DNA from 2 places in the Acuticoccus sp. I52.16.1 genome. Region 2 is predicted to be linked to the other one. Evidence: riboswitches for the same ligand, from Rfam matches in the RefSeq annotation. Region 2 holds a riboswitch; the other holds the start of a gene.
What was found. Region 2 has a riboswitch for cobalamin ahead of MRB58_RS14115 (TonB-dependent siderophore receptor). Riboswitches for the same ligand answer to the same signal wherever they lie in the genome.
Positions count from the first base shown of each region.

Region 1: it holds a riboswitch for cobalamin, as region 2 does, so the genes downstream of both, MRB58_RS06385 (energy-coupling factor ABC transporter permease) here and MRB58_RS14115 (TonB-dependent siderophore receptor) in region 2, are expected to answer to the same signal.

Region 1 covers NZ_CP094828.1:1,413,698-1,428,053, reverse strand. The annotation lists gene MRB58_RS06445 (ABC transporter permease) at 1-76, opposite strand, end outside; gene MRB58_RS06440 (ABC transporter ATP-binding protein) at 73-798, opposite strand; gene MRB58_RS06435 (ABC transporter substrate-binding protein) at 864-1,871, opposite strand; gene MRB58_RS06430 (RidA family protein) at 2,083-2,466, shown strand; gene MRB58_RS06425 (creatininase family protein) at 2,537-3,340, shown strand; gene MRB58_RS06420 (ABC transporter substrate-binding protein) at 3,473-5,074, shown strand; gene MRB58_RS06415 (ABC transporter permease) at 5,120-6,097, shown strand; gene MRB58_RS06410 (ABC transporter permease) at 6,094-7,074, shown strand; gene MRB58_RS06405 (homocysteine S-methyltransferase family protein) at 7,118-8,011, shown strand; gene MRB58_RS06400 (ABC transporter ATP-binding protein) at 8,008-9,003, shown strand; gene MRB58_RS06395 (ABC transporter ATP-binding protein) at 9,000-10,028, shown strand; gene MRB58_RS06390 (GNAT family N-acetyltransferase) at 10,150-10,698, shown strand; gene MRB58_RS06385 (energy-coupling factor ABC transporter permease) at 10,770-11,447, opposite strand; cobalamin riboswitch at 11,497-11,724, opposite strand; gene MRB58_RS06380 (BMP family ABC transporter substrate-binding protein) at 11,865-12,941, shown strand; gene MRB58_RS06375 (DUF2927 domain-containing protein) at 13,166-14,008, shown strand; gene MRB58_RS06370 (L,D-transpeptidase) at 14,138-14,356, shown strand, end outside.
Region 2 covers NZ_CP094828.1:3,102,119-3,116,474, reverse strand. The annotation lists gene MRB58_RS14150 (L-idonate 5-dehydrogenase) at 1-593, opposite strand, end outside; gene MRB58_RS14145 (TRAP transporter large permease) at 605-1,882, opposite strand; gene MRB58_RS14140 (TRAP transporter small permease) at 1,882-2,391, opposite strand; gene MRB58_RS14135 (TRAP transporter substrate-binding protein) at 2,453-3,430, opposite strand; gene MRB58_RS14130 (GntR family transcriptional regulator) at 3,427-4,176, opposite strand; gene uxuA (mannonate dehydratase) at 4,280-5,488, shown strand; gene MRB58_RS14120 (mannitol dehydrogenase family protein) at 5,485-6,957, shown strand; cobalamin riboswitch at 7,027-7,227, shown strand; gene MRB58_RS14115 (TonB-dependent siderophore receptor) at 7,348-9,267, shown strand; gene MRB58_RS14110 (ABC transporter substrate-binding protein) at 9,315-10,142, shown strand; gene MRB58_RS14105 (iron ABC transporter permease) at 10,139-11,140, shown strand; gene MRB58_RS14100 (ABC transporter ATP-binding protein) at 11,137-11,919, shown strand; gene MRB58_RS14095 (GTP-binding protein) at 12,000-13,253, shown strand; gene MRB58_RS14085 (Fur family transcriptional regulator) at 13,423-13,842, shown strand; gene MRB58_RS14080 (DUF2796 domain-containing protein) at 13,929-14,356, shown strand, end outside.

The sequences.
Region 1 (14,356 bases), 1.7 Mb from region 2:
GGATCGGCAGGATCGTGCGCAGGGCCCGGTCGAGGTGGCGCCGGCGCGGGGCCGCCACGCCGCCGTCGCCGCTCACGTCTCGCCCATCGCGCGGGACAGGGCCTCGGACGTGGCGCGCGCATAGTCGGCATAATGCGCGCTCATGCGGAAGTCCGGCGTTCGCGGCGCAGGTTCGTCGACGGCGATCTCCTCGGCGACGCGGCCGGGGCGGGAGGTCATCACCGCGATCCGGGTGGAGAGGTAGACGGACTCGAAGACCGAATGGGTGACGAAGACGATCGTCCACCCCCGATCCTTCCACAGGCGGAGCAGATCGTCGTTGAGCTTGAAGCGGGTGATCTCGTCGAGCGCGGCGAACGGCTCGTCCATCAGCAGGACCGACGGGTCGGTGGCGAGCGCGCGGGCGATGGAGACGCGCATCTTCATCCCGCCCGACAGCTCGCGCGGGTAGGCGCGGCGGAAGTCGGCGAGGCCGACGCTCTCGAGCGCTTCGACGATCCGCGGCTCGGCGTCCCTGGCGGAGACGCCCTTCAGGCGCAGCGGCAGCCATACGTTCTCGTAGACCCGCGCCCACGGCATCAACGTCGGCTCCTGGAAGACGAAGCCGACGTCGCGCGGGCGGCGCCGGTCGGCCCAGGTGATCGACCCGCCGGAGGGCTTGTCGAGCCCCGCGACGAGGCGCAGCACGGTGGACTTGCCACAGCCGGAGGGGCCGAGCAGGCTCAGAAATTCGCCGCGCCCGACGTCGAGGTCGACGCCGGCCAGGGCACGCGTGCCGCTCTCGAACGTCTTGGTCACGCCCGAGAGGGAGACGATCGGAGCCCCCGCCGTGGCGGTAGGGGCGGCTGGGTCGGCCAGGGCGCTTACTGGGTCAGCTCCTTCTTCAGGTCGACGCCGACCCCCTTGTTGACGAAATCGAGCGTGTAGATGTCCGTCAGCTCGATCCCCTCCGGGGCGACTCCGGCGGCGACCATCTTCTCGTAGAAGCCCTCGATCCGCTCGGCCGTCATGGCGCCGATGCCGACCGTCTCGGACTCACCCGAATCGACGATGCCGTATTCTTTCATCTTCGCGATCGAGAAATCGATCTGATCCTGCGTCATGTCGGCGTTCGCCTCCAGGATCAGGGCGTTGCCGGCCGACGCGTCGCCATAGAGGTAGGTCGTCCAGCCCAGCGCCGACGCGTCCACGAAGCACTGCACCGCCTCCGGGTCCTCCTCGATCAACGACGACATGACCTCGACGGTGGTGGCGTAGGTGTCGAACCCGTAGTCGGCGATGAGGAAGATGTTGGGCACGAACCCGCCGGCCTGCTCGATGGCGTAGGGCTCGGAGGTGACGTAGCCCTGCTGGCCGCTCTTCTTGTCGGCGAGGAAGGGGGCGGGGTTGAACGTGTAGGGTTTGCGCTGCTCGGCCTTGAACCCGTAGGCGTCCATCATCCACTGGTAGTAGGACTGGTAGCCGTTCTCGCCGAGGAACAGCGTCGGAACCTCGGTCAGGCTCTCCCAGGTGTCGAACCCTTCGCCGGGGTGGGTCATGATCACCTGCGGCTCCTTCTGGAAGTGCGCCGCGACGACCTTCAGCGGGATGCCCTCGTTGGCGGCGCTGAACGCCTGCAACAGGTTGCCGCCCATGTGGAACTGGATCTTCCCCGCCAGCAGCAGCGCGCGGTTGTTCACCTGCGGTCCACCCGGCGCGATCGTGACGTCGAGGCCGCATTCCTCGTAGGTGCCGTCGGCGAGGGCCTGATAGTAGCCGCCGTGCTCGGCCTGGGGCAGCCAGTTGGTGCCGAAGGTGACCGGGGTCGGGTCCTGCGCCGCGGCGGGCAGGGCGACCAGCAGGGACGCCAGTGTCAGAACGGTCCGTGTCATCGTCTTTCCCCCTGGAGCCGGCGGCCGGCTCGCTTCGATTGCGGATCGCTTTGCGCGTCGCGTCGCGTCGCGGCCGACCGCGGAAGGGATACCACCCAGGACCGAACGCGCAACGGCCCTTCGCGCGTGCAACGTTCGTGCCGAGGGCGGGAGCGGGGCGCCGCCACCGAAGGCCCGTCGACCCGGCCGGCGTCCGTGCTAACGTGGCCCGATGAAGCGCCACACGCCGTCGACGATCCGCCGTCCGTTCGCCAATTATCCGCATGCCGTGGAGGTGCCGGCGGGGATGCGCCTGCTGCTGCTCTCCGGCCAGCTCGGCGTCGCGCCGGACGACAGCGTGCCCGAGGGCGCCGAGGCGCAGGCGCAGCTGTGCTTCGCCAACATCGCCGCCATCCTCGCCGAGGCGGGGGCCACCCCGGCCGACATCGTCAAGCTCAACGCCTACGTGACCGGGCGCGAGCATCTCCCCGGTTACATGGCCGCGCGCGACCGCTTCGTCGCCGACCCCGCCCCGGCGTCGACGCTGATGATCGTCTCCGGATTCGCGCGCGAGGCGTTCGTCGTCGAGGTCGAGGCGCTGGCGGCCATCCGCTGAGGCCCGCGCGGTTGCCGGCGCGCGGCCCCATGCGCTAGATCCACGCCCGTCGCACCCGGAGACGCCCTCGATGACTTCGCCGCGCCCGCACTGGGTGGAGATGACCACGCACGACATCCCCGACCATCCGGACGACTGGGTGGCGGTGGTGCCGACCGCGGCGATCGAGCAGCACGGGCCGCACCTGCCCATCGGGACCGACTCCCTCATCGCCGAGGGTATGGTGAAGACCGTGCTGGAACGGCTCCCGGCCGACATCCCGGCCACCTTCCTGCCGGTGCAGACGGTCGGCAAGTCCAACGAGCACATCGACTATCGCGGCACCATCACGCTGACCTGGGAAACGGCGATCCGCGCGTGGATCGAGATCGGCGAGTCGATCGCGCGGGCCGGGGTGCGACGGATCGTCTTCGCCAATTCGCACGGCGGCAACATCGCGCTCCTCGATGTCGTCACCCGTGAGCTGCGCGTCCGGTTCGACATGCTCGCCGTCCACGCCAACTGGATGCGCTTCGGCGACGCGGACCTGATCGGCGAGGAGGAGCGGGCGATCGGCATTCACGGCGGCACGCTGGAGACCGCGCTGATCCGCCATTTCCGCCCCGAGCTGGTGCGGGAGGAGGCCGCGCGGGCCTTCCCCAGTGCCCAGTCGCGCTATTCCGCCGAGTTTCGCCAGCTCGTCGCGCACGGGAGACAGCCCTTCGCGTGGAAGGCGCAGGACCTGTCGCCGGACGGGGTCGTGGGTGACGCGCGGGTAGGCAACGCCGCCCTCGGACGACGCCTTGCCGAGCATCAGGCCGACGCCTTTATCGACCTCCTGCGCGACGTGACCCGCGCGGATCTGGCGATTCTTTTGGGAACGCGCCCGCGCTGACAGGCCGCTCGCGCACCAACGGAAACACTTTGGATCTGCATAAGAGAATGGCTGGACGCCTCGCGCGTCCCGTGACTAGTCTCCCTGTCTAAATTCCGCGACGACGGAATGTGAGACAATGAGGAGCTCGCCATGAGACGGTTACTGCTCGGGACGGTGGCTGCTGCCGTGCTGACGAGCGCTGCACTCGCGCAAGACGACAAGACGTTCACGTTCGCGTTCCAGGGCGAATTGAAGTCGCTCGACCAGTATACGCTGAACGAGACCTTTTCGCTGGGCACCCTCGGCAACGTCTACGAGGGCCTGACCCGACGCGACAAGGACCTCAACATCATCCCCGGCCTCGCCGAGAGCTGGGAGATCGTCGACGACACCACCTGGCGCTTCCACCTGCGCGAAGGCGTCACGTTCCACAACGGCAACGATTTCACCGCCGACGACGTGGTCTTCTCGGCCGACCGCGTGCGCTCCGAGGGCTCGGACCTCAAGACCCGCATCCCCGCCGACGCCGAGTTCGTCGCCGTCGACGACCACACCGTGGACGTGAAACTCGCCACCCCCAACCCCATCCTCCACTACGAGTGGGACACCTGGGGCATCATGGACAAGGAGTGGTCCGAGGAGCACGACGCGGTCGCCGTGACGTCCGCCACCTCCGCCGGCGCCGACAGTCAGAACTACGCCGCCCTCAACGCCAACGGCACCGGCCCGTTCAAGATCACCAGCCACGAGGCGGGCGTGAAGACCGTCTTCGAGGCCAACGAGGACTGGTGGAACTGGGGCGACAAGGACTTCAACGTCACCCGCGTCGAGTTCACGCCGATCGGCCAGGACGCGACGCGCGTCAACGCGTTGCTTTCGGGCCAGATCGACATGGCCTACCCGATCCCGGTGCAGGACATCCAGCGCGTCGAGGCCAACGCCGACACCGAGGCGATGACCGGGCCGGAGCTGCGCACGATCTTCCTCGGCTTCGACCAGATGCGGCCCGAACTCGTCTCCTCGTCCGTCAAGGGTGAGAACCCCTTCAAGGACAAGCGCGTCCGCCAGGCCTTCTACCAGGCGATCGACATCGAGGCGATCAAGCAGAAGATCATGCGCGGTCTGTCGACCCCGTCGGCGCTGATGATCTCGCCGCAGCTCTACTCCCGCTCCGAGGAGTTCGAGCGCTACCCCTACGACCCGGACGCCGCCAAGGCGCTGCTCGAGGAGGCCGGCTACGGCGACGGCTTCTCGGTCATGATGGACTGCCCCAACGACCGCTACGTCAACGACGAGCAGATCTGCCAGGCGATCTCGTCGATGCTGGCGAAGATCGGCATCAAGATCGACCCGAACTTCCAGCCCAAGACGCAGTATTTCGCCAAGGTGCTGGCCTCCAACAAGTTCGACACCTCGTTCTACCTGCTCGGCTGGACGCCCGGCTCGTTCGACAGCTGGAACGTCATCCACAACCTCAACGGCTGCCGCAACGAGACCGGCACCGAGGGCGGCCCGTTCAACCTCGGCGGCTACTGCAACGAGGAGCTTGACGCGCTCGCGGACCAGATCCTGGTCGAGAACGACGCGGAGAAGCGCGACGACCTGATCTACGACGCGTTCAAGATCATCCACGACGACGTGGCGCACATCCCGCTGCATCAGCAGGGCCTCGCGTGGGGCAAGTCGACCAACGTCGACCTCCAGCAGCGTGCCGACAACACGCTGATGCTCTATCACGTCAACAAGAACTGACCTGGCGGGGCGGCTCCGGCCGCCCCCCATCGCCCCGGCCGAGTCGTGATTGCTTTCATCATCCGCCGTATCGTCCAGGCCGTCGTCGTCATGGCGGTCGTGGCGCTCATCGCCTTCAGCCTGTTCCGGTTCGTCGGCGACCCCGTGAACCAGATGGTCGGCATCGAGACGACACCTGCCGAGCGCGCCGCGCTGCGTGAGCGCCTGGGCCTCGACGACCCGGTGCCGGTGCAGTTCTGGCGCTTCATCTCCAAAGCCGCGCAGGGTGACTTCGGCTTCTCCTACCAGTTCAAGCAGCCCGTCGCGGATCTCCTGAAGGCGCGCGCGCCGGCGACGCTGGAGCTTTCCATCGTCTCGGCGATCTTCGCCCTCTTCGTGGGGATCCCGATGGGGGTCTACACCGGGCTCAAGCGCCACGCGGCGCTGTCGAAGGTGTTCCTGACCGTCTCGCTGGTCGGTATCTCGCTGCCGCCGTTCCTCATCGGCATCCTGCTGATCTTCATCTTCTCGGTGCACCTCCACTGGCTGCCCTCGTTCGGGCGCGGCCAGGTGGTGGACCTCGGCTTCTGGACCACCGGGCTCCTCACCGCGAGCGGGCTCAAGGCGCTGATCCTGCCGTCGATCACGCTCGGCCTCTTCCAGATGACGCTGATCATGCGCCTCGTCCGCTCGGAGATGCTGGAGGTGATGCGCTCGGACTATATCCGCTTCGCGCGGGCCCGCGGGCTGACGCGCCGGGCGATCAACTTCGGCCACGCGCTGAAGAACACGCTGGTGCCGGTGATCACCATCACCGGGCTCCAGCTCGGCTCGGTGATCGCCTTCGCCATCATCACCGAGACGGTGTTCCAGTGGCCGGGCATGGGGCTCTTGTTCCTGCAGGCGGTGCAGAACGTCGATATCCCGATCATGGCCGCCTACCTGTTGCTGATCGCGGCGCTGTTCGTGACCATCAATCTCGTCGTCGATCTCCTCTACGTGGCGGTCGACCCGCGCATCCGCCTGTCGGGAGGCTCGGCATGAGCGTCGATCCGGACCCCTCCGCGCTGGCGGTCGAGGCGAGGGCCGCCGCACCGCCGGAGCGGCCCGGGGGCGCCGTCGGCCGCGCCTTCGATTCCGACCTGTGGCACTCGTTCGCCAAGTCGCCGGTGACGATCCTGGCCGCGATCGTCACCGTGGCGATCTTCGCCTCGGCGATCGCCGCACCGTGGATCGCGCCGCACGATCCGTTCGACCTCGCCTCCCTGTCGCTGCTCGACAGCCTGACGCCGCCGGTGTGGCTGAACGGCGGCAACCCGGACTATCTCCTCGGCACCGACGATCAGGGCCGCGACATGCTCTCGGCGATCCTCTACGGGACGCGCATCTCGCTGGGAGTGGGCTTCGCCTCGGTGGCGTTCGCGGCGGTGCTCGGCATATCGCTCGGCTTGCTCGCCGGCTATGTCGGCGGCGCGGTCGACACCATCATCATGCGTGTCGCCGACGTGCAGCTGACCTTCCCGGCCATCCTCATCGCGCTGCTGATCGACGGGACCGCGCGCGGCTTGTTCCCCGGCCTCAGCCGCGAGGACTCGGCCTTCTACGTCCTCACCCTGTCCATCGGCCTTTCGTTCTGGGTGCAGTATGCGCGCACCGTTCGCGGCTCCACGCTGGTCGAGGCCAACAAGGAATACGTGATGGCCGCGCGGCTGATCGGCCTGTCGCGCTTCACCATCATGCTGCGCCACGTGCTGCCCAACGTGCTGGGGCCGGTGCTCGTCATCGCGACGATCAACCTGGCGCTGGCCATCATCCTGGAGGCGACGCTGTCCTTCCTGGGCGTGGGCGTGCCGCCGACGGAGCCCTCGCTCGGCACCCTGATCCGGGTCGGCCAGGACTTCCTGTTCTCCGGCGAGTGGTGGATCACGATCTTCCCCGGCGCGATGCTGGCCATCCTGGTGCTCGCTGTAAACCTGCTGGGCGACTGGCTGCGCGACGCGCTGAACCCGCGGCTGCGCTGAGAATGGCAGCGCTGCGACCCGCACGACCCCGAAAGGAGCGCCGATGACGGTACGCCTGCTCGACGGCGGCATGGGCCAGGAGCTGCGCAAACGCGCCGTCGGCCCGGCCGACAGCCTCATCTTCTCGGCCCGTGCGCTGCTCGACGCGCCGGGCGCGGTGCAGTCCGTGCACGAGGACTTCCTGCGGGCGGGGGCGGATATCCTGACCGCCCACACCTACGTCACCAACCGCTGGCGGCTGCGTCAGGAGAAGCTGGACGAGCACTGGTCCGCCATCAACCAGGCCGCCTGCGAGGTCGCCGAGGCGGCGCGCGAGGCGATCAATCCGGGGGCACTGATCGCCGGCTCGGTGCCGCCGCTGCGCCAGGCCTACCAGGCCGATTTCGTCCCCACCGCGACGCTCGACGCCGAATATGCCGAGCACGTCCTGATGCTGGCGCCGCGGGTGGACTTCTTCCTCGTCGAGACGCTGTCCACCTCGGCGGAGGCGATCGCGGCCGCACGCGCCGTCGCCACCACCGACCGTCGCGCCTGGATCTCGTTCACGTTGGAGGAGGAGGGGCCGCCGCGCCTGCGCGGGGGTGAGCCGCTGGCGGCGGCGCTGGCGGCGATCTCGGCCGCGGGACCGCTGCCGATCGACGCGATCCTCGTCAACTGCTCGATGCCCGAGGCGGTGGGATATGCCATGGCCGAGCTCGCCGCGCTCGACCTGCCGATCCCCTTCGGCGGCTACGCCAACGGCTTCGGCCCGATCCCGGACGGCTTCGGCCTCACCGCCGGCGTGGCCGACCTCGCCGAGCGTGCCGACCTCGACCCAGACACCTACGCCCGCCACGTCGCCCGGTGGATCGCCAACGGGGCGACGATCGTCGGCGGCTGCTGCCAGATCGGACCGGCCCATATCGCCCGCCTGAGGGAGCTGATCGACCACCCATGAGCGAACCCGTCCTCTCCGTCCGCCGCCTGAAGGTCGAGTTCCCGACCCGCCGCGGCGTGCTGCGCGCCATCGACGACGTATCGTTCGATATCGCACCCGGCGAGGTGCTCGGCGTCGTCGGCGAATCGGGGGCCGGCAAGTCGCTCACCGGGGCCGCGATCATCGGCCTGCTCGACCCGCCGGGCCGCATCGCCGCCGGGGAGGTGCGCCTCGAAGGCCGGCGGATCGACGATCTGCCGGCCGAGGAGATGCGGCGGATCCGCGGGCGGCGCATCGGCATGGTCTTCCAGGACCCGCTGACGAGCCTCAACCCGCTCTACACCGTCGGCTTCCAGCTCACGCAGACGATCCGCACCCACCTCGGCCTCGGTGCCCGCGCCGCCCGCAAGCGCGCCATCGCCCTGCTCGACGAGGTGGGCATCCCCGCCGCCAAGAGCCGTATCGACGCCTACCCGCACCAGTTCTCCGGCGGCATGCGGCAGCGGGTCGTCATCGCGCTGGCGCTGGCGGCCGACCCGGTAATGGTCATCGCCGACGAGCCGACCACCGCGCTCGACGTCTCGGTGCAGGCGCAGATCATCGGCGTCCTGAAGCGCATGTGCCGCGAGCACGGTGCCTCGGTCATGCTGATCACCCACGACATGGGCGTGATCGCCGAGACGGCGGACCGGGTGTGCGTGCTCTACTCGGGCCGCGTCGCCGAGATCGGCCCGGTGCGCGACGTCGTCTCCGCGCCCAAGCATCCCTACACGGTGGGGCTCATGGGCTCGATCCCCAAGCTCGACCATGCCGACCCGCGGCTGAGGCAGATCCCCGGCTCGATGCCCCGGCTCGACGCGATTCCGCCCGGCTGCGCCTTCAACCCGCGCTGCTCCGAGGCGTTCGCGCGCTGTGTCCTGAAGCGGCCCGACCCCATGGAGGTGGACGCATCGCGCGTCGCCTGCTGGCTGCACTCGCCCTACGCGCACGAGCACGCCACGGAACCGGCATGAGCGAGACCGCCGCCCCCGCGCTCCCCGCCGCGACCCGTGCCGGCGACATCATCGTCAAGGTCGACCACCTGTCGAAGACGTTCGACGTCTCGGCGCCGTGGCTCGACCGGATGCTCAACCTGCAGAAGCGCGCGCTCCTGAAGGCGGTCTCGGACGTCTCGTTCGAGATCCGCCACGGCGAGACTTTCGCGCTCGTCGGCGAGTCCGGGTCGGGCAAGTCGACCATCGCCAAGATCGTCGTCGGGCTCCTCTCGGCGACGGCGGGGGAGGTGGTGGTCGAGGGGGTGCCGGTGGGCCGGGACTCGGCCGCGCTGCGCCAATTGCGGCGGCGCATGCAGATGATCTTCCAGGACCCCTACGCCAGCCTCAACCCGCGCATGCGGGTCGACCGGATCATCGCCGAGCCGATCCGCGCGTTCGGCCGCGCCAAGGGGCGGCCGGTCAAGGAGATGGTCGCCGAGCTGCTGCGCGGCGTCGGCCTCGACCCGCGTGACGGGCAGAAGTTCCCGCACGAGTTCTCCGGCGGCCAGCGCCAGCGCATCTGCATCGCACGGGCGATGGCCTCCAGCCCGACCTTCCTGGTGTGCGACGAGCCGACTTCCGCGCTCGACGTCTCGGTCCAGGCGCAGATCCTCAACCTGATGCGCGACCTGCAGGACGCGCAGGACCTCACCTACCTCTTCATCAGCCACGACCTCGCCGTCGTGCGCCACATGGCGACGCGCATCGGTGTCCTCTACCTCGGCCGGCTCGCCGAGGTGGCGCCGGCGAAGGGCCTGTTCGAGAGCCCGCGCCACCCCTACACGCAGATGCTGCTCGGCGCTGTGCCGGACCTCGACATGTCGGGCCGGGACCGGGTGCCGGTGGTGGGCGAGATCGCCAACCCGATCGACCCGCCGCCGGGGTGCGCCTTCAACCCGCGCTGTCCGCTCGCGAACGAGCGCTGCCGCAGCGAACGGCCGGAGCTGACGGCCGCGGGCCCGGCGATGGTCGCCTGCCACGCCGTCGCCGAGGGGCGTGCCTGAGGCGACGGGACGGCGGCGAGCGGGGCCGGCCGGTTGTCGCCCGTGCGTGCGCGTGCTAGGCGCCGGACATGACCGAGCGCCCCACCGCCGACGGGCCGGCCCACTGCCAGAGCTAGCCGCCATGCCCGGGCGCCCGCCCCCCAACGACCTCACCATCCGCCCCGAGACCCCGCGCGACGACGACGCCGTCGAGGCGTTGTACCGCGTCGCGTTCGGCCCGGGGCGCTTCTCGCGCACCGCCTACCGCCTGCGCGAGGGGGTGCTGCACGACCCGCGCGTCAGCTTCGTGGCCGAGCGTTACGGCCTGGTGATCGGCGCGATCCGGCAGACGGCGGTGACCGTCGGCGGGAGGCCGGCCTACCTTCTTGGGCCGCTGGCGGTGGCCGAGACGGCGGCCAAGCAGGGGATCGGCCGCGCGCTCCTCAATCGCTCGATCGAGGAGGCGGCGGCGACCGAGGCGGACACGATCGTCCTCGTCGGCGATCCGGCCTTCTACGAGCCGTCCGGATTCGTGCAGGTGTGGGACCGGATCGTGATGCCGGGGCCGGTGGAGCGGCACCGGCTGATGCAGCGCGCGCTGCTGCGGCCGCTGGAGGGGCCCCTCGCGGCCGACCCGTGGCCCCCGCAGGAGGCGGGCATCGCGGCGGCCGTGGCGGTGGCGCGTGGATAGCGCCGCGCGGGTCGCGACGCGACGATAGAGGCGCCGATGGGAAGCGGCCGGGTGACCCCGGCCGCCGAGGGTCAGGCCGGCTGGTAGACGCGCGAGGACACCAGCGGGCGGCCCAGCAGGCCGGCGCCGAGCTTGGCGGCCGCCAGCACCGCGAGGTCGGCCAGCGGCTCGATCGCGATCACCAGCAGGTAGGCGCCGCCGAAGCTGGCGACGCTCGCCAGGTTGGCCGCGCCGAAGCCCTGGCCGTAGAACGCCCAGAAGGCGACCCAGGCGACGATGCCGCCCTGGTAGGCGGACGACAGCGCCAGCGCCTGCACGTAGCTCACGTCGACGTAAGGCGTCCTGGGCGCGATGATGCGCTTGGCCAGCAGCGCCACGCCGCCCAGCGGCACGATCAGCGTCGTCACGTTGACGAAGAACATCGGCAGGTCGGTCGGCGCGAAGAAGAGCCCTTGCAGGAGGAGGCCAACGGCGAGCCCGATGGCCGCCGGACCGGCCCCGAAGACGAGGAAGATCGTCGACCCCAGGATGAGGTGCACCTCGGAGATGCCGACGGGGTAGTGCGGGAAGACCTGGAAGAAGACGAAGACCGCCGCGGTCGCCAGGACCGAGCGCGTCATCATCGCGACGGGGCCGTCCTCGCGGATCGTGTCCCACGTCAGCTTGGCGGCGATGCCGGCCGAGGCCGCCGCCGTCGCCACCGCGAGAGCCATCTTGGCGCCGTCGACGACGCCGGGTTCGATATGCATGCGTTCACCTTTCTGCACCCACCGTGCAAAGGGGATTTCAGGACGCGGGGCGAGCCCGCACGACGATGGCAGGTGTCCTGGCTCGCGGGTCGCAGCTCGATCCCACCTTCCCAGCCTCGCCCGAGGGCGCGGCCAGTGGTGTCACGGGATGTCGCTCGCCGCATACAGTTGCGGGGGCAGCCACGGTTTCGGTCCCTGATGGGTACGCCACACCGTGTTCCCTTTTCACCCGCCCCACTCGTCTGCCGGGGCGGGAACCATCGCCGCCAACGTCCCGCAGCCGGGCGGCGGATGCAAGTCCTTCATCGCGCACGGTGGAGAGCCGCCGTGAGAGACCGCGGCCGCGCCTCGAAATCCTTTCCTTTTTGCTGAAGCGGATTGTAACGTTGCGCGACACGTACAACAGACGAGCCTGATATGACGCGTTTTGCGCCTCTCTTCGCCTTGACTGCCGCCGCCGCCTTGCTCGCCGCCCCTGCCAGCGCGCAGGACGATCCGACGAAGGCCTGCTTCATCTACGTCGGCTCGGTCGGTGACTTCGGCTGGACCTATCAGCACGATCAGGGCCGCAAGGCGGTCGAGGCGGAATACGGCGACAAGGTCGAGACGGCCTACCTCGAGAACGTCGCCGAGGGTGCCGACGCCGCGCGCGCGATCGAGCGGATGGCCCGCTCGGGTTGCGACATCGTCTTTACCACCTCGTTCGGCTTCATGGACGCGACCAACCGCGTCGCCGCCCGCTTCCCCGACATCAAGTTCGAGCACGCGACCGGCTACAAGCGCGAGCACCCGAACGTCTCCACCTACAACTCGAAGTTCTACGAGGGGCGCTACGTGATCGGGCAGATCGCGGCGGCGGTGTCGCAGACGGGGACGGCCGGCTACATCGCCTCCTTCCCGATCCCGGAGGTGGTGCGCGGCATCAACGCCTTCCTGCTCGGCGCGCAGTCGGTCGATCCGGACTTCGAGCTGAAGGTCATCTGGGTCAACACCTGGTTCGACCCGCCGCGCGAGGCCGACGCGGCGCGCGCATTGATCGACCAGGGCGTCGACATCATCACCCAGCACACCGACTCCACCGCGCCGATGCAGGTCGCGGCCGAGCGCGGCGTGCACGCCTTCGGCCAGGCTTCCGATCAGATCGCGTTCGGGCCGCAGACGCAGCTCACCGCCATCATCGACGACTGGGCGCCCTACTATATCGAGCGCGTTGGCGCGGTGATGGACGGGACCTGGGAGCAGCAGGACACCTGGCACGGCCTCGACACCGGCAACGTCGCCATGGCCCCCTACACCAACATGCCCGACGACGTGGCCGCCAAGGCCGCCGAGACCGCCAAGGCGATCGCCTCCGGCGAGCTGGAGCCCTTCACCGGCCCGATCAACAAGCAGGACGGCTCGGTCTGGCTGGAAGAGGGCAAGGAGGCGTCGGAAGGCGAGCTCCTCGGCCTCAACTTCTACATCGAGGGCGTCGACGGACAGCTGCCGCAATAATTTCGCGGCTCGATGCCGTGGGCGCCTGTGGCCAATCGACCGCGGGCGCTTGCTGCATCGTTCGGGCACGGCATATTCTCGCTTAGAGTGCAGAGCCGGAGAGGCGGCGCCCCGCATCGTGCGGGAACGCCGCCGTGTCGCCCGGTATTCTCTACGGAGAGGTTGTGCCGGCGGCGCACCGGGACGCGCCGCACCCGAGCGTAGGGGGAGGGAGATCCCGCAACATGCGCCTTGCGCTGAACCGGTCGTGTCGCGGCCGGGACCCTCGGTCGTCCGGTCTGGTCCGGGCCGCTCTCGTCGCCATCGTCCTGGCGGGCGCGCTCCTCGGTGCCCCAGCCCGCGGCACCGCGCAGACCCCCTACGGTGACGCCGAGCTGATCGACGGCTTCATGCTCACGGTTTTCGGCGCGGAAGACGGCAACACGCTGCGCGACCTCGAGGCGGCAAGCGTCGTGAAGAAGTTCACCGGCCCGGTGGGCTACACCATCGTCAACGGCGCCAGCAGCAACTACGCGGCCAGCGTGCGCGCCTTCCTGGCCGACCTATCGGACGCGGTCGAGGGGCTGACGATCGCCCAGGCCCTCTCGCCCGAGACGGCGCAGATGGTCATCTATCTGATCGACCGGCGCGATTATATCCCCACCATCCGCGCCAAGGTCTGGCCGGGGATCGACACCGCCTTCCTCGAGATCAACGCCTGCTCGGCGGTCATCGCGGCGCGGCGGACGGGGATCGAGCAGGCGTTCGTCTTCCTCGTCGCCGACGAGGGGTTCACGCCGCTCGCCCACTGCATGGTGGAGGAGATCTCCCAGAGCCTCGGCCCCGCCAACGACAGCGACGACCTGCCGGATTCGATCTTCAACGACTCGTCCGACGTGAACGTGTTCGGTGTGTTTGACTGGTATATCCTGAACATGCTGTACGACCCGCGCGTGCAAGCGGGCATGCGGATCGACGAGGTCGCGGCAATTTTACCGGCCGTGATCGCCGACGTCCGGCAGCGTCTTCCGGAAATTATGGCGCGGCGTCCGGCCGTTACACATCACGTCGCGTTTACCGATCCGTAACCATAAAATCACATTCGGCACAAAATCTCCGTTCTCTCGCCACTGTGAGTGGCCGAAATCAACCAGCGCGAACATATCATGGTCGCGTATCCCGTTGGACCCGGTCAGCTGAGAAAGGGATTGTGCCGTATGTCTCATCACTTCACGCGTCTTGCGAGCGGCACGTTCGGCGTGGCGCTCGCGATCGGCTTGGCGCTGCCCGCATCCGCCGACGGTGATCGTGCCTGGTGGATCCAGACGCTGCGCGAGCACCAGTCGAAGGCGAGCACCACGGTCGCTCCGGTGACGTCGACGACGCAGCAGCGCGTCGCCGCCACGCAGCCGCGCGTGACCGTGACGGCGCCGGGC
Region 2 (14,356 bases):
ACCTCGGCCGCGCCGCCTTCCAGCGCCACCGCAGCGCACAGGACGCCGATCGGCCCGGCGCCGGTCACCAGCACGCGCTTGCCGGCGACGTCGCCGGCCTGGTTGCGGGCGTGCAGACAGACGGCGAGCGGCTCGGAGCAGGCCGCTTCTTTCATGGTCACGTCGCCGGCCACCGGGACGCACTGCGCGGCGTCCACCACGATGCGGTCGCGAAAGAGGCCTTGCTCGTGCGGCAAACGCATCGCCGAGCCGCTGAAGCGCATGGCGAGGCAGTGCGTCGGCATCCCCTCGGCGCAGTAGGCGCAGCGGCCGCAGGGCCGGCTGGGGTTGATGGCGACCCGGTCACCGGCGGCGAGCCCCGTAACACCGGGGCCGACGTCGACGACGACGCCCGACGCCTCGTGGCCGAGGATGATCGGCTCGCGCACCCGGACCGGCCCGAAGCCGCCGTCCTGGAAGTAGTGCAGGTCCGAGCCGCAGATGCCGCCGGCGGCGATCGCCACCAGCGCCCCGCCGGCGCCGGGTGCGGCGACGCTCTCGGTCTCGATGCGGATGTCGTTCCGCCCGTAGAGCCGGCACACGCGCGTTTCCATGACAGCCGCTCCTATGGCGTGAGGACGGACGGCAGCCAGGTCGCCAGCGGCGCGAAGTAGGACACCGCGAAGAGGACCAGGATGTTCGTCACCAGGAAGGGTACGATCGCCACCACCACCGGCGCCAGGGGCAGCCGCGCGATTCCGGCGCAAACGAAGAGGCACACGCCCACCGGCGGGGTGGTGAGGCCGATCATCAGGTTGAGGACCGCGAAGGTGGCGAAGTGCAGCGGGTCGATGCCGACGGCGGTCGCCAGCGACAGGAGCGGCACGAAGAGGATGATGAGCGCCGCGATGGTCTCCATGAACATGCCCACGAAGAGGAGAAGCAGGTTGATGAGGAGGATCACGACGAACTTGTTGTCGGTGATCGACAGCACCCCGTCGGCGATCATCTGCGGGATGCGCTCGGAGACGAGGATCCAGCCGAAGACGTTGGCGAACCCGACCAGCGCCAGGATGCCGGCGGCGGACACCGCGCTGTCGACCAGGATCTTCGGCAGTTCGCGCAACGGCAGCTCGCGGTAGATGAAGGCGCCGACGACGAAGGCGTAGACCGAGGCGATGATGGCGGTCTCGGTCGGCGTCGAGAGGCCGGAGAGGAGGCCGTAGATGATGAGGAAGGTCATCGCCAGCGCCCACACCGCGCCGCCGAAGGAGCGCACCACCTCGCCCCCGCCCTGCCAGGGCTGGTGCGGGAACTTCTTGCGCACGGAGATGATGTAGCACGTCACCATCATGGCGAGGCCCATGAGGATGCCCGGCACGGCGCCCGCCAGGAACATCTTGCCGACCGAGATGCCCGACAGCGCGCCGACGATGATCATCGGCACCGAGGGCGGAATGATCGGCCCGACGGTGGACGACGCGGCGGTGACGGCGGCGGAGAAGTCGCCCGGGTAGCCGGCTTTCTTCATGCCGGGGATCATCACGCCGCCGATGGAGGCCGCGTCCGCGACCGCGGTGCCGGTGATGCCGCCGAACAGCATCGAGGCGGCGATGTTGGTGAGGCCGAGGCCGCCGCGGATCCACCCGACCAGCGCGTTGGCGAAGCGGATGATGCGCTGCGTGATGCCGCCGCGGTTCATCAGATTGCCGGCGAGGATGAAGCCGGGGATCGACAGGAGGACGAAAACGTCCATCCCCGCATACATCTTCTGCGGCATCACCACCGGCGGGATCCCGGCGACGAGGAGGTAGGCGAGCGAGGACAGACCCAGCGTGATCGCCACCGGGATGCCCGCGATCAGGCCGCCGATGAAGACCAGGAAGAGGATGGCGACGTCCATCAGGAGAGGTCCTCGGAGGCGTTGCGGGGGGCGCCGTCCTCGGTGCCGGCGAGCATGCCGACGATGCGCAGCACCGCGAAGAGGGCGAGCAGCGCCAGGAGCAGCCAGACGGTGAAGTGGACGTAGTGCATGCGGATGCCGAGGGCGGGCGAGGTCTGCATGCTGCCGATCGACGTGAAGCGCCATGCGCCGGCGAGGAGGTAGAGGGCGAGGCCCGCCGTCGCGACGGCGGCGACCAGGCGCAGCACCCAGGGAATCCTGCCCGGCAGCGACTCGCAGACGACGTCGACGTTGACGAGGTCGCCGGAGCGGAAGGCGAGGCCGGCGCCGAACGCGACGAGGTAGAGGAGCGCGTAACGCGTCAGCTCCTCGGTCCACACCGGGCCGGCACCGGTGAAGCGGCCGACCACCTGGATCATCACCGTGGCGATCAGGACCGCGAACGCGAGACCGACGCCGATGCGGGCCAGCACGACGAACGCGCCGATGATATGGCCGATGACCTTCATGTCCCCTCCCCGAGCGGGCCGGCCGGAGCCGACCCGTCGTTGTTGCCTCATGCCGCGCCGCTTACTGCGCGAACAGCTCCTCGACGATCGGCTTGATCTCGTCGTTGACGTTGGCGAGCACGGCGTCCTTGGCCGCCGCCTGGAAGGCCGGACCGTCGACCTCGACGAAGGTCATGCCGTTCTCTTCCAGGTACTCGCGGTCGGCCGCCAGCGACTCCTCGAAGAGACCGCGCTCGTACTCCTGCGCGCGGGCGGCCGCTTCCATCACCGCGTCCTTGTCCGCGTCGGAGAGCTGGCTCCAGGTCAGCTCGGAGATGGTGAGGTAGATCCACGAGCGGACGTGCTCGGTCATGTTCACGTGGCTCTGCACCTCGTTGAAGGAGGCCGAGCGGATGAGGGCGAGCGGGTTCTCCTGCGCCTCGATGGTGCCGTTCTGCAGCGAGGTGAAGACCTCGGAGAAGGCCATCGGGCCGGGCTGCGCGCCGAGGGCCGACCACACGTCGACGAAGAGCGGCACGTTGGGGACGCGCATCTTCAGGCCGTCGAGGTCGGCCGGGGTCTTGATCGGGCGGTTGGAGGTGAGGTCGCGCGGGCCGCGGGCGAAGTAGGCGATCGGGCGGATCTGCGCCTTCTCGACGATCTGCGCCTCGATCTGGTCGCCGATCTCGCCGCTCGCCACTTCGTCCATGTGCTCGATGGACTTGTAGGCGTAGGGGACCGCCAGGAGGGCCGCCATCGGCGCCCAGTTCTGCAGGCTCTCACCGGTGATCGTCATGTCGACGGTGCCGAGCTGCATGCCGTTGATGAGGTCGATTTCCTTGCCGAGCGACTCGTTGGGGAACACCTCGACGGTGATGCGCCCGTCGGTCAGCGCCTCGAGCTCCTCGGCGAACTTCACCGAGGCCTTGTGCCAGGGGTTGTCCTCGTTGGCGAGGTGGCCAAGCTTGAGCGTCTTGTCCTGGGCCATGGCGGGCGCCGCCAGGATGCCGGCGGCGACGAGCGCCGCGGCGAAGCCTTTCAGTCGGTTGCTGAAGGTCATGAGTTTCCTCCTCCGTGGAATGGTGCGTTGACCGGTTCGGGGAGATCCCCCTCCGGCATCTGGTCGAACAGCTCCGGATGGCTGCGCAGGATCTGCGGCAGGTCGCGGAGAACTTCGCGCAGGTGGACGCGGATCGCGCCCTCCGCGCCGCCGACGTCGCCGGCCTCGATCCGGTCGACGACGGCGATGTGCTGGGTCAGCAGGCGGTTGAGCGGGAACTGGCCGAGCGCGAGGTAGCGCACCCGGTCCATCTGCGCCTTGAGGCCCTGGATGACGCGCCAGGCGCCGGCCTTCCCCGCCCCCTCGGCGAGGGTGCGATGAAACGTCTCGTCGAGGTGGATGAAGCCGGCGGGATTGGTCGAGGCGACGTCGCGTTGCAGCGCGATCTGCCGGCGCAGCTCGCGCACCAGCGCAGGGTCGGCGAGCGAGGCGACCAGGCGCACGATGTCGGACTCCACCGCTTCGCGCAGGAAGCGGGCGTCGTGCACGGCGTTGTAGGCGATCTTGGTGACGATCGAGCCGCGCTGCGGGCGGATCGCCATCAGCCCTTCCTCGGCGAGCTTGATGAAGGCCTCGCGGACCGGCTGACGGCTGATGTCGTAGCTGAGCGCGATCTCGGTCTCGGAGATCTTATGTCCGGGCGTGAGGTCGCCGAGGATCACCCGCTCGCGCAGGATCCGGTGGATCTGCGGGGCGATCGGCTGGGAGGGATCCAGCGCCCATTGGGGTTGCACGTCCGCGAACATCGCCTCTCCTGAAGACGGGCGCTGCGTTACCATACTTCCATACTAGTCAGCAACGCGGCAAAATGCTGATACAAGGCGCGACGTGCCGAAAGGGGATCTCACGATGCAGCAGACATGGCGCTGGTTCGGGCCGCGCGACCGCGTGTCCATCGACGACGTACTTCAGGCCGGCGTCGAGGGCGTCGTGTCGGCCCTCCATCACGTGCCGACCGGCGCCGTCTGGACCCCCGAGGAGATCGCCCAGCGCCAGCGCGAGATCGGCACCATGGCCGACGGCGCCCCATCGGGCCTCGCGTGGGCCGTGGTGGAGAGCCTGCCCGTCTCGGAGGACATCAAGAAGCAGCAGGGCGACTGGCGGGCGCATCTGGACGCCTACCGGCAGTCGCTGCGGCACCTCGCGGCCGCGGGTATCGAGGTCGTCTGCTACAACTTCATGCCGGTGCTGGACTGGACCCGGACCGACCTCGCCTTCCGGCTGCCGACCGGCGCCACCTGCATGCGGTTCGACCTGATCGACTTCGCCGCGTTCGACCTCCACATCCTTCAGCGCCCCGGCGCCAAGGAGGACTTCGACGATGCGCTCCAGGCCGCCGCCGCGAAACGCTTCGCCGGTATGAACGAGGCGGCGCGCGAGGCTCTGACGGGCAATGTCGTCTTCGGCCTGCCCGGCGCGGCGGAGACGATGTCACTGGAGGACGTGCGCGGCCACCTCGCGCAGTACGCGACGATGCCGGAGGAGACGCTGCGCGCCCACCTCGTCGACTTCCTGGCCGAGGTGGTGCCGACGGCCGAAGAGCTGGGCCTGCGTCTGTGCTGCCACCCCGACGATCCGCCCTTCCCGTTGCTCGGCCTGCCGCGGGTGATGTCGACCGAGGCACACTACGAGACGGTGATGGACGCGGTGCCGAGTGCGGCGAACGGGATCACGCTGTGCTCCGGCTCGCTGGGCGCGCGGCCGGACAACGATCTGCCGGGCATGATGGAGCGGCTCGGAGACCGGGTGCACTTCCTGCACCTGCGCAACGTCACGCGCGAGACGGCCGACATCCGCGGCTCGTTCTACGAGGCCGAGCACCTCGGCGGCGACACCGACATGGTCGCCCTCGTGGAGGCGGTGCTGAAGGAGGAGGCGCGCCGGCGGGCGGCCGGGCGGGCGGACGCTTCCATCCCCTTCCGCCCCGACCACGGACAGGACATCCTCGACGATCTCGGCCGCCGGGCACAGCCGGGCTATCCGTCGATCGGCCGCCTCAAGGGTCTGGCGGAGCTGCGCGGCGTGATGCGCGCGCTCGAGCCGCGGATCACCGCGTGAGCCCGCGCCTCACCGCCACCGACGACCTGCCGAGCGCCGTCGCGCGGCCCGCCTACCGGCGAGAGGCGCACGGGGTCGGCATCGTGCACCTCGGCCTCGGCGCGTTCCACAAGGCGCACCAGGCGGTGGCGACGGACGACGCGCTGGCGGCGGCGGGCGGCGACTGGCGCATCGCCGGCGTCAGCCTGCGCAGCACCGCCCCGTCCGAGGAGCTGACGCCGCAGGGCGGGCTCTACACGCTGATCGAGCGTGACGCGGACGGCACGCGCGCCCGCGTCGTGGGCGCGATCGCCGAGGCGCTGGCGCTCACGACCGACCGGCAACGGGTGCTGGACGTCCTGTGCGCACCGCAGACGCGGATCGTGACGCTCACCGTGACCGAGAAGGGCTACGGGGTCGACCGCGAGGCGGGGGGCGTCGACCTCTCCCATCCGGCGATCGCCGCCGACCTCGCCGGCCCGGACGCGCCGGTCGGCGTTGCGGGTCTCCTGGTGTGGGCGCTCGGCCGGCGGCGCGCTGCAGGGGTGGCGCCGTTCACGGTGCTGACGTGCGACAATCTTCCGGAGAATGGCCGTGTGGTGCGCGGGCTCCTGGTGGACTTCGCCCGCCGCACCGCGCCGGACCTCGCGGACTACATCGCCGCCGAGGTCGCCTTCCCCGCCACCATGGTCGACCGGATCACCCCCGCCCGCGGCCCAGAGACGCTGGCGCTCGCCGAGACGCTGACCGGCCACGAGGACGCCGCTGCGGTGGAGACCGAGGCGTTCACGCAGTGGGTGATCGAAGATCGCTTCCCCTCCGGGCGCCCGGCGTGGGAGGCGAGCGGCGCGATCTTCGTCGACGACGTGCGCCCCTACGAGGACATGAAGCTGCGCATGCTCAACGGCGCGCATTCGATGCTCGCCTATGCCGGCTTCGTCGCCGGCCACGCCCATGTGCGCGACGTGATGCAGGATGCACCGCTGGTCGCACTCATCCGCCGCCATCTCACCGCCGCGGCCGCGACGCTGGAGCCGGTGCCTGGGGTCGACCTGGAGCGCTACGCGGACGACCTCCTGGCGCGCTTCGCCAACCCGCACCTCGCACATCAGACCTACCAGATCGCGATGGACGGCTCGCAGAAGATGCCGCAACGCATCTTCGCGCCGGCGCTGGAGGCGATGCGGCGCAACCAGTCGCTCGCCCCGTTCGCCTTCGCCGCCGCGGCGTGGCTGCGCTACACGCGCGGTCGCGGCGAGGACGGCACGCGCTACGCCCTGCGCGACCCGCGTGAAGCGGCGCTCGCCACCGACGCGGCCGACGCGGAGGCGATCGTCGCCCACGTCGAGGCGATCGCCGGCCTCGTCCCGCCGGCGCTGGCGGCGAGCGCGGCGTGGCACGGCGCTGTCGTCGAGCGGCTCGGGCGCATGCTGGCACAGGGCATGACGGCGGCGATCCGGCACGAGGCGGACGGCGCGGCGGCCCGCTGAGCGCCAGTGTCAAAAATCGCACACCGGGCGGCGGGGCGCGCCGCGTCATTGCGCGCCGCCGACACAGGGTGAATACTGCGCCGCGACGGTTCCTCAGCGAGGATCAAAAGGGAACGCAGTGACGGCTCCGGCCCGAAGCTGCGGCTGCCCCCGCAACTGTGAGCGGTGACGTCGGCGTCGATCATGCCACTGGGCCAGTCCGGCCTGGGAAGGCGACGCCGGACGGACGACCCGTGAGCCAGGAGACCTGCCGTCACATCGCGGTCACACGCGGGATCGTCGGACGGGGTGTGTCGACGGGAGATGATCGAATCGAACGTGCCCGAGGTGGTGCGCGCGGGTCGGCCTTCGTTCGCGGTGACGTTCCGATACGTGCCGCATGAGGTCCCAATGCGCGATCCGTCCCTCGGCTCCACGAGCCGAATTGCCTTCTTTTGCGCCGCTGCGCTCCTGCCTCTCTCCCGCCCCGCGACGGCGCAGACCGCCCCGCCCATCCAGCTCGACGAGGTCGTCGTCACGCCCAACCTGACACCGACCGAGACCCGCGCCGTCGGCAGCGCCGTCACCGTGATCGACAGCACCGAGCTGGACGAACGGCAGGTCCGTGTCGTCTCGGACGTGTTGCGCACGGTGCCCGGCGTCACCGTCGGCCGCAGCGGTCCGACCGGCGGGTTGACGCAACTGCGCCTGCGCGGCGCCGAGGCCAACCAGACGCTTGTCCTCATCGACGGCATCGAGGTCAACGACCCGGCGAGCGGCTCGGAGTTCGACTTCGCGCACCTCCTCGCCCAAGGCGTCGAGCGGATCGAGGTGCTGCGTGGGCCGCAGAGCGCGCTCTACGGGTCGGACGCGATCGGCGGCGTGGTCAACATCGTCACCAAGCGGGGGACGGGCGCGCCGACGGTGGCCGGCTTCGCCGAGGGGGGCTCGCAGGGGTTCGCCTCGGGGGCGATGTCGGCCGGCGGCGCGGTCGGCAAGTTCGACTACTATGCGAGCGCCGGCGGACTGCGGACCGACGGCGTCTCCAGCGCCGCGGCGTGGAACGGGAACGACGAGGCGGATGGCTACCGCAACCTCACGGCGTTCGGCAAACTGGGTTTCCAGCCGCTCGACATCCTGCGCTTGGACGCGGTCGGCCGGGTGACCGACTACCGCGCCGAGAGCGACGACTTCCTCGGCGGGGTCGGTCCGGTGGACGGGGACGGCGGGTCGGAGGGGCTTCAGCTCTTCGGCCGGGTCGACGGGCGGCTGGCGCTGTTCGACGGCCGCTGGCGCCAGCGCGTCGGGATCGCCCGCTCCCACTTCGACAACGACTATCTCGCCGGCGACGTCGTCACCAGCACCAGCATCGGCGACCGCACCAAGATCGACTACCAGTCGGACCTGGGGCTGACGTCCGCGTTCCTGGTCCCCGCGCGCCACGACCTCACGCTTCTCGTGGAGCACCAGCGCGATGCGGCGGACACCGCGTCGAGCTATTCGGCGTTCGATCGCTCGGTCGAGCAGACGAGCCTCGCCGGCCAATACCGGCTCGGCCTGTGGGACGACCTCTTCCTCACCGGCAGCGTCCGGCACGACTGGAACGACCGCTTCGCCGACGACACCACCTTCCGCCTCACCGCCGCCTACACGTTCGACGCGACCGGCACGAAGCTGCGCGCCAGCTACGGCACAGGGGTGAAGAACCCCACTCTCTTCGAGCTGTACGGCTATACCGACACCTACCGCGGCAACCCGGATCTGACGCCGGAGTCGGCGCAGGGCTGGGACGTCGGCGTCGATCAATGGGTCTGGCGCGAGCGACTGCTGCTGCAGGCGACCTACTTCAACCAACGCATCAGCGATCTGATCCAGGGGACCGGGCAGACGTCGATCAACGTCGCCGGCACCTCGACGATCCAGGGTGTGGAGCTGGGGTTGATGGCGACCCCGCTCGCCGACCTCACCCTGCGCGGCAGCTACACCTACACCCCTGGCGAGGATGCCACGGGCCGGCGCCTGGTGCGCCAGCCGGCGCATCAGGCGAGCCTCGACGTCGACTATCGCTTCTGGCACGACCGGGCGTCCATCAACCTGGGCGTGACCTATACCGGCGAGCAACAGGACCTTTTCTACAATGCCGACTACACGACCCGGCGCGTGACCTTGGACGATTTCGTGCTGATCGACGTGGCCGCCACCTACGACATCGGCCCGAACGCGCAAGTCTATGGCCGCGTGGAGAACCTCCTCGACACACGCTACGAGGAGGTCGCCGGCTACGGCAGCAAGGGGATCGGCATCGTGGCCGGCCTGAAGCTCGCCTTCTGATGCGCGGGCGGGGGCCGTCCCCTCGGCGGGGCGAGCGGCTGGGCGCGGTGCTCGCGGCGTCGTTCGTGCTCGCGGGAGCGGCCGCCGCCCAAGCGCCGCAACGGATCGTCTCGATGAACCTGTGCGCCGACGAGTTGCTGCTGCGCCTCGCGCCGGAGCGGGTCGTCTCGGTGACGTGGCTGTCGCAGGATCCGGCGGTGTCGACCCTCGCGGCGGCGGCGCGGCGGCGCGTCGCCAACCACGGTCAGGCCGAAGAGGTCGTCGCACTGGCGCCGGACCTCGTGGTCGCGGGCCGGTACACCACGGCGACCGCCACCGCCTTCCTGCGGCGCCTCGGCGTGGAGGTCGCGCTCGTCGACCCGCCGGCCACGCTCGCGGCGGCGCGCGCCACGATCACGCGCCTCGCCGACCGGATCGGCGCATCGGAGCGGGGGGCGGCCCTGGTCGCGCAGTTGGATCGCGGCGTGGCGGCGGTGGCGGCCGACGGTGCGCCGCCGCGCGCGATCGTCCTCGACCCCAACGGCTTCACGGTCGGCGCCGGGTCGCTGGTGGCGGAGCTGATGGCACGGGCCGGCCTCGCCAACGTCGCGCCGGAACTGGGGATCGAGAATTATGGCCGGCTCCCCCTGGAGGCGATCGTGACGGCAGGGATCGAGGTGCTGATCGTCGACGCGGAGGCCGGCGAGGTCCCCGCGCTCGCGACCGAACTCCTGGCGCACCCGGCGCTGCGGCGATTGGGGCGGCGGATCGTGACCGCATCGGTGCCCTCGCGGCTGTGGACCTGCGCGGGCCCGCAACTGGGCGAGGCGGTGCGGATCCTGGCCGATGCCGCGCATGCCGCGCGTGTCGCGCGCCGCGGCGAGGCCGGGCGGTGAGCGCGGCGCCCGGCCGTCTGCGCGCCCTCACCGCGGGCCTCGCGGCGCTGACCATCGCGCTCTTCGCCGCCTCCACCGCCATCGGCTATGCCCCGCTCGACCTCGTCGCGGCGTTCGGCGACTGGGCGGCCGGGCGGGAGAGCGTGGCACGGATCGTCCTCGTCGAGCTGCGGCTGCCACGGGCGCTCGTGGGGGCTCTGGTGGGGTTCAGCCTCGGCATCGTCGGCGCGGCGATGCAGGGGCTCCTGCGCAATCCGCTGGCGGACCCCGGCATCATCGGCATCTCCGCAGCTGCCGCGCTCGGCGCGGTTCTGTCGTTCTACTCCGGCCTCGCGGGCGCCTTCGCGCTGGCCCTGCCGCTGGGGGGGATCGGCGGCGCCTTCCTCGCCACGTTCGCCGTCTACGCGCTCGCCGGACGCGGGACGGGGACGATGGGGCTGATCCTCGCCGGGGTCGCGCTGTCGAGCCTGTGCGGAGCGCTGACGGCGCTGGCCCTCAACCTCGCCCCCAACCCCTACGCCGCGCTCGAGATCGTCTTCTGGCTGATGGGCTCGCTGGCGGACCGGAGTTGGGAGCACGTCGCGCTCGCCGCGCCGCTGATGGCGCTCGGATGGGCTGTCACCCTCGGCGCCGCACCGGCGCTCGACGCGCTGACGCTGGGCGAAGAGACCGCCGAGAGCCTCGGCTTCCGCCTCTCCGCGTTGCGGCTGAAGATCGTCGCCGGAGCGGCGCTGGCGGTCGGGAGCGCGGTGGCGGTCTCCGGTTCGATCGGCTTCGTCGGCCTCGTCGCGCCGCACCTGATGCGCCCGCTGGTGGGGCACCGTCCGGGGCGGCTCCTGGTGGTGAGCGGCCTCGCCGGCGCGGCGCTGGTGCTGGCGGCCGACACCGCGGTCCGCCTCCTCCCAATACGGCCGGAGCTGAAACTCGGCGTCGTCACCGCGCTGCTCGGCGCGCCGTTCCTGTTGCTCTTGATCCTGCGACTGAGGCGCTCGGCATGACGCGGCTGATGGCGAGCGCGGTGAGCGTGGCGCGGGGCGGGCGGACGGTCCTCTCCGGCGTGGACCTCGCGCTGGCGCCGGGCGAGATCGTCGGCCTGATCGGGCCGAACGGCGCCGGTAAATCGAGCCTCCTGCGGGTGCTGGCGGGCCTCGCGCGGCCGGCGGGCGGGACGGTGCTGGCCGGCGACCGGCCGGTGGCGACGCTCGCCCCGCGGATCCGGGCCCGCACCATCGCCTACCTCGCCCAGGGCGCCTCGATCGACTGGCCGATCCGGGTCGACGAAGTCGTCGCGCTCGGGCGCCTGCCCTATGCCTCGCGCTTCGGTGCCGGTGCCGATGCGGCGCACGCGGTCGCCGCGGCGATGGACGCCGCCGGGGTCGCCGCGCTGGCCGGGCGGCGGGCGGACACGCTGTCGGGCGGTGAGCGGATGCGCGTCCTGCTGGCACGGGCGTTGGCGGTGGGCGCGCCGTTCCTACTGGCGGACGAACCCCTGACGGCGCTCGACCCGCACCACCAGTTGCAGGCGATGGAGCTGCTGCGCCGGACCGCCCGCGCCGGCACCGCCGTCACCATCGTGCTCCACGACCTGACGCTCGCCTCCCGCTTCTGCGACCGGTTGGTGCTGCTCGCGGAGGGCCGGGCACTGTGCGCCGGTTCCCCGGAGCAGGTGCTGACCGACGCACGGATCGCCCGCGCGTTCGGCGTGTCGCTGGTCCGCGGCGAGGTGGCGGGCGAGCGGTACGTCCTGCCGTGGGAGAGAACCCCGGCCACGCCCTGACCGTGTCGGCGCGCCCGGGCGATCGCTTGCGCCACCGACCGTCGACTTCTAATGTTATATTATAACACATGGAGGTCGCGATGATCGCAGAGGCAATGGACTTGGGAACGAGGCGCGGAGCGGGCGGGCGGCTGCCGGTGACCGTGCTGTCCGGCTTCCTCGGCGCGGGGAAGACGACGCTCCTCAATCACATCCTGAACACCCGCGACGGGCGACGAATCGCGGTCATCGTCAACGACATGAGCGAGGTGAACATCGACGCCGACCTCGTGCGCGCGGGCGGCGGCGACCTGTCGCGGACGGACGAGACCCTCGTGGAGCTGACCAACGGCTGCATCTGCTGCACCCTGCGCGACGACCTGCTGGCCGAGGTTCGCCGCCTTGCCGAGGCCGGCCGGTTCGACCATCTCGTCATCGAGGGGACCGGCATCGCCGAGCCGCTCCCGGTCGCAACGACCTTCGAGTACCGCGACGAGCACGGCGCCTCTCTCTCCGACGTCGCACGGCTCGACACGATGGTGACCGTCGTCGACGCCGCGAACCTCCTGCGCGACTATGCCAGCCACGACTTCCTCCGGGACCGGGGCGAGGTCGCCGGTGCCCTCGACGCGCGCACGCTGGTCGACCTCCTCGTCGACCAGATCGAGTTCGCCGACGTCATCGTCCTCAACAAGATCGGCATGGTGGATGCGGAGGCTCGCGCGGCAGTCCGCGCGGTGATCGGCGCGCTCAACGCCGACGCGCACGTGATCGAGACCGACTTCGGCCACGTCGCCCTCGGCGACGTCCTCGACACGCACGCCTTCGATTTCGCGCGCGCCCGGGCACACCCGCGCTGGTACAAGGAGCTGCACGACTTCGCCGACCATGTGCCGGAAAGCGAGGAATATGGCGTGTCGAGTTTCGTCTACCGTGCGCGGCGGCCGTTCCATCCGCAGAAATTCGCCGCCTTCACCGCGCGCGCCTTCCCCGGCCTGATCCGCGCGAAGGGGCTCTTCTGGCTGGCGACGCGACCGGCCTGGGTCGCCGAGTTCAGCCTCGCGGGGGCCATGTGCCGGACCGGGGCGATGGGCCTGTGGTGGGCGTCGGTCCCGCGCGAGCGCTGGCCGGAGAGTTCCGAATGGCGAGCGATGATGCGGCGGCATTGGGCGCTCGGCTGGGGCGACCGGCGCCAGGAGCTGGTCTTCATCGGCCGCGCGATGGACGAGGCCGCGATCCGCGCCGCGCTGGACGACTGCCTCCATGGCGCCACGGACGGGACCGAGTTCGATCCCGACGCCTATCGCCACCTGCCCGACCCCTTCCCCCGCTGGGGCCGAGCCGATGTGGCCTGACGCGCGCCGTCCTCCAACCTTGTGACATCGCCGTGCCCTCCCTCCACCGGAGCGACCGGGCGGGACGCGCTACGCCGGAGGAGGAGGCGAGAGCGCTGTTGCTCGGCGATGCCGGGAGGCGACATTATATGGTCCTCGTGGCTGCGGCCGTGTGTGTGGAGGATTGGGTATGAAACGCTCTCGCCCGGCGGGACGGAACGTCGAGCAGATCTACGCGGCGCTGCGCACCTGCGGCCGGCCGATGAGCGCCTATCAGGTGCTCGACAGCGTGCGCCCGCACGGGATTTCCGCCCCGCCGACGGTGTATCGGGCGCTGGAGCAACTGGTCGACAAGGGGCAGGTGCACCGGCTCGAATCGATGAACGCCTACATCGCCTGCACCGACCCGCACCACCAGCACGACGTTCCGGTCTTCGCCATCTGCACCGAGTGCAAGGGCACCGAGGAGTTGAACGGCGCCGTGGTGCGCGCGGTGCTCGCCGACCAGGCGGAGCGGGCCGGCTTCACGATGGAGCATGCGACGGTCGAGCTGAAGGGCCGGTGCGCCAACTGCGCCACGACCGAGGGGGACACGGTCACAGTGTCATGAATGTTATATTGTACAACCGAACGGAGTGCGTTAGGAGTCACCGCGAGCACACGGCCACACGTGCCCTTGCGACCGGAGACCCTCCCATGCCGACCAAGTCCCTCATCGCCGCCGCCGCGCTCGCCGGCCTGACCGTCACCGCCGCCGCGCAGGAGCATCGCGAGCTGGGGGCCCACGTCCACGGCGTCAGCACGCTCGACGTCGCCCTGGAAGACGGGACCCTCACCCTCGACCTGCACGCCCCCGGTATGGACATCGTCGGCTTCGAGCACGCGGCGAGCAGCGCGGCCGACAAGGACGCCGTCGCGAGCGCGATCGGCCAGTTCACGCGGCCGGGCGAGCTCTTCCTCCTCGACGATGCCGCGCATTGCCGCCTCGCCGAAGTGGTCGCCCATCTCCACACCGGCGAGCACGACGACGACCACAACCACGCGGGCGAGGAGCACCACGACCACGCCGCGGAGGACCACGCCGAAGACCACGAGGCGCATGCCGAGGACGAGCCTGCGCAGGG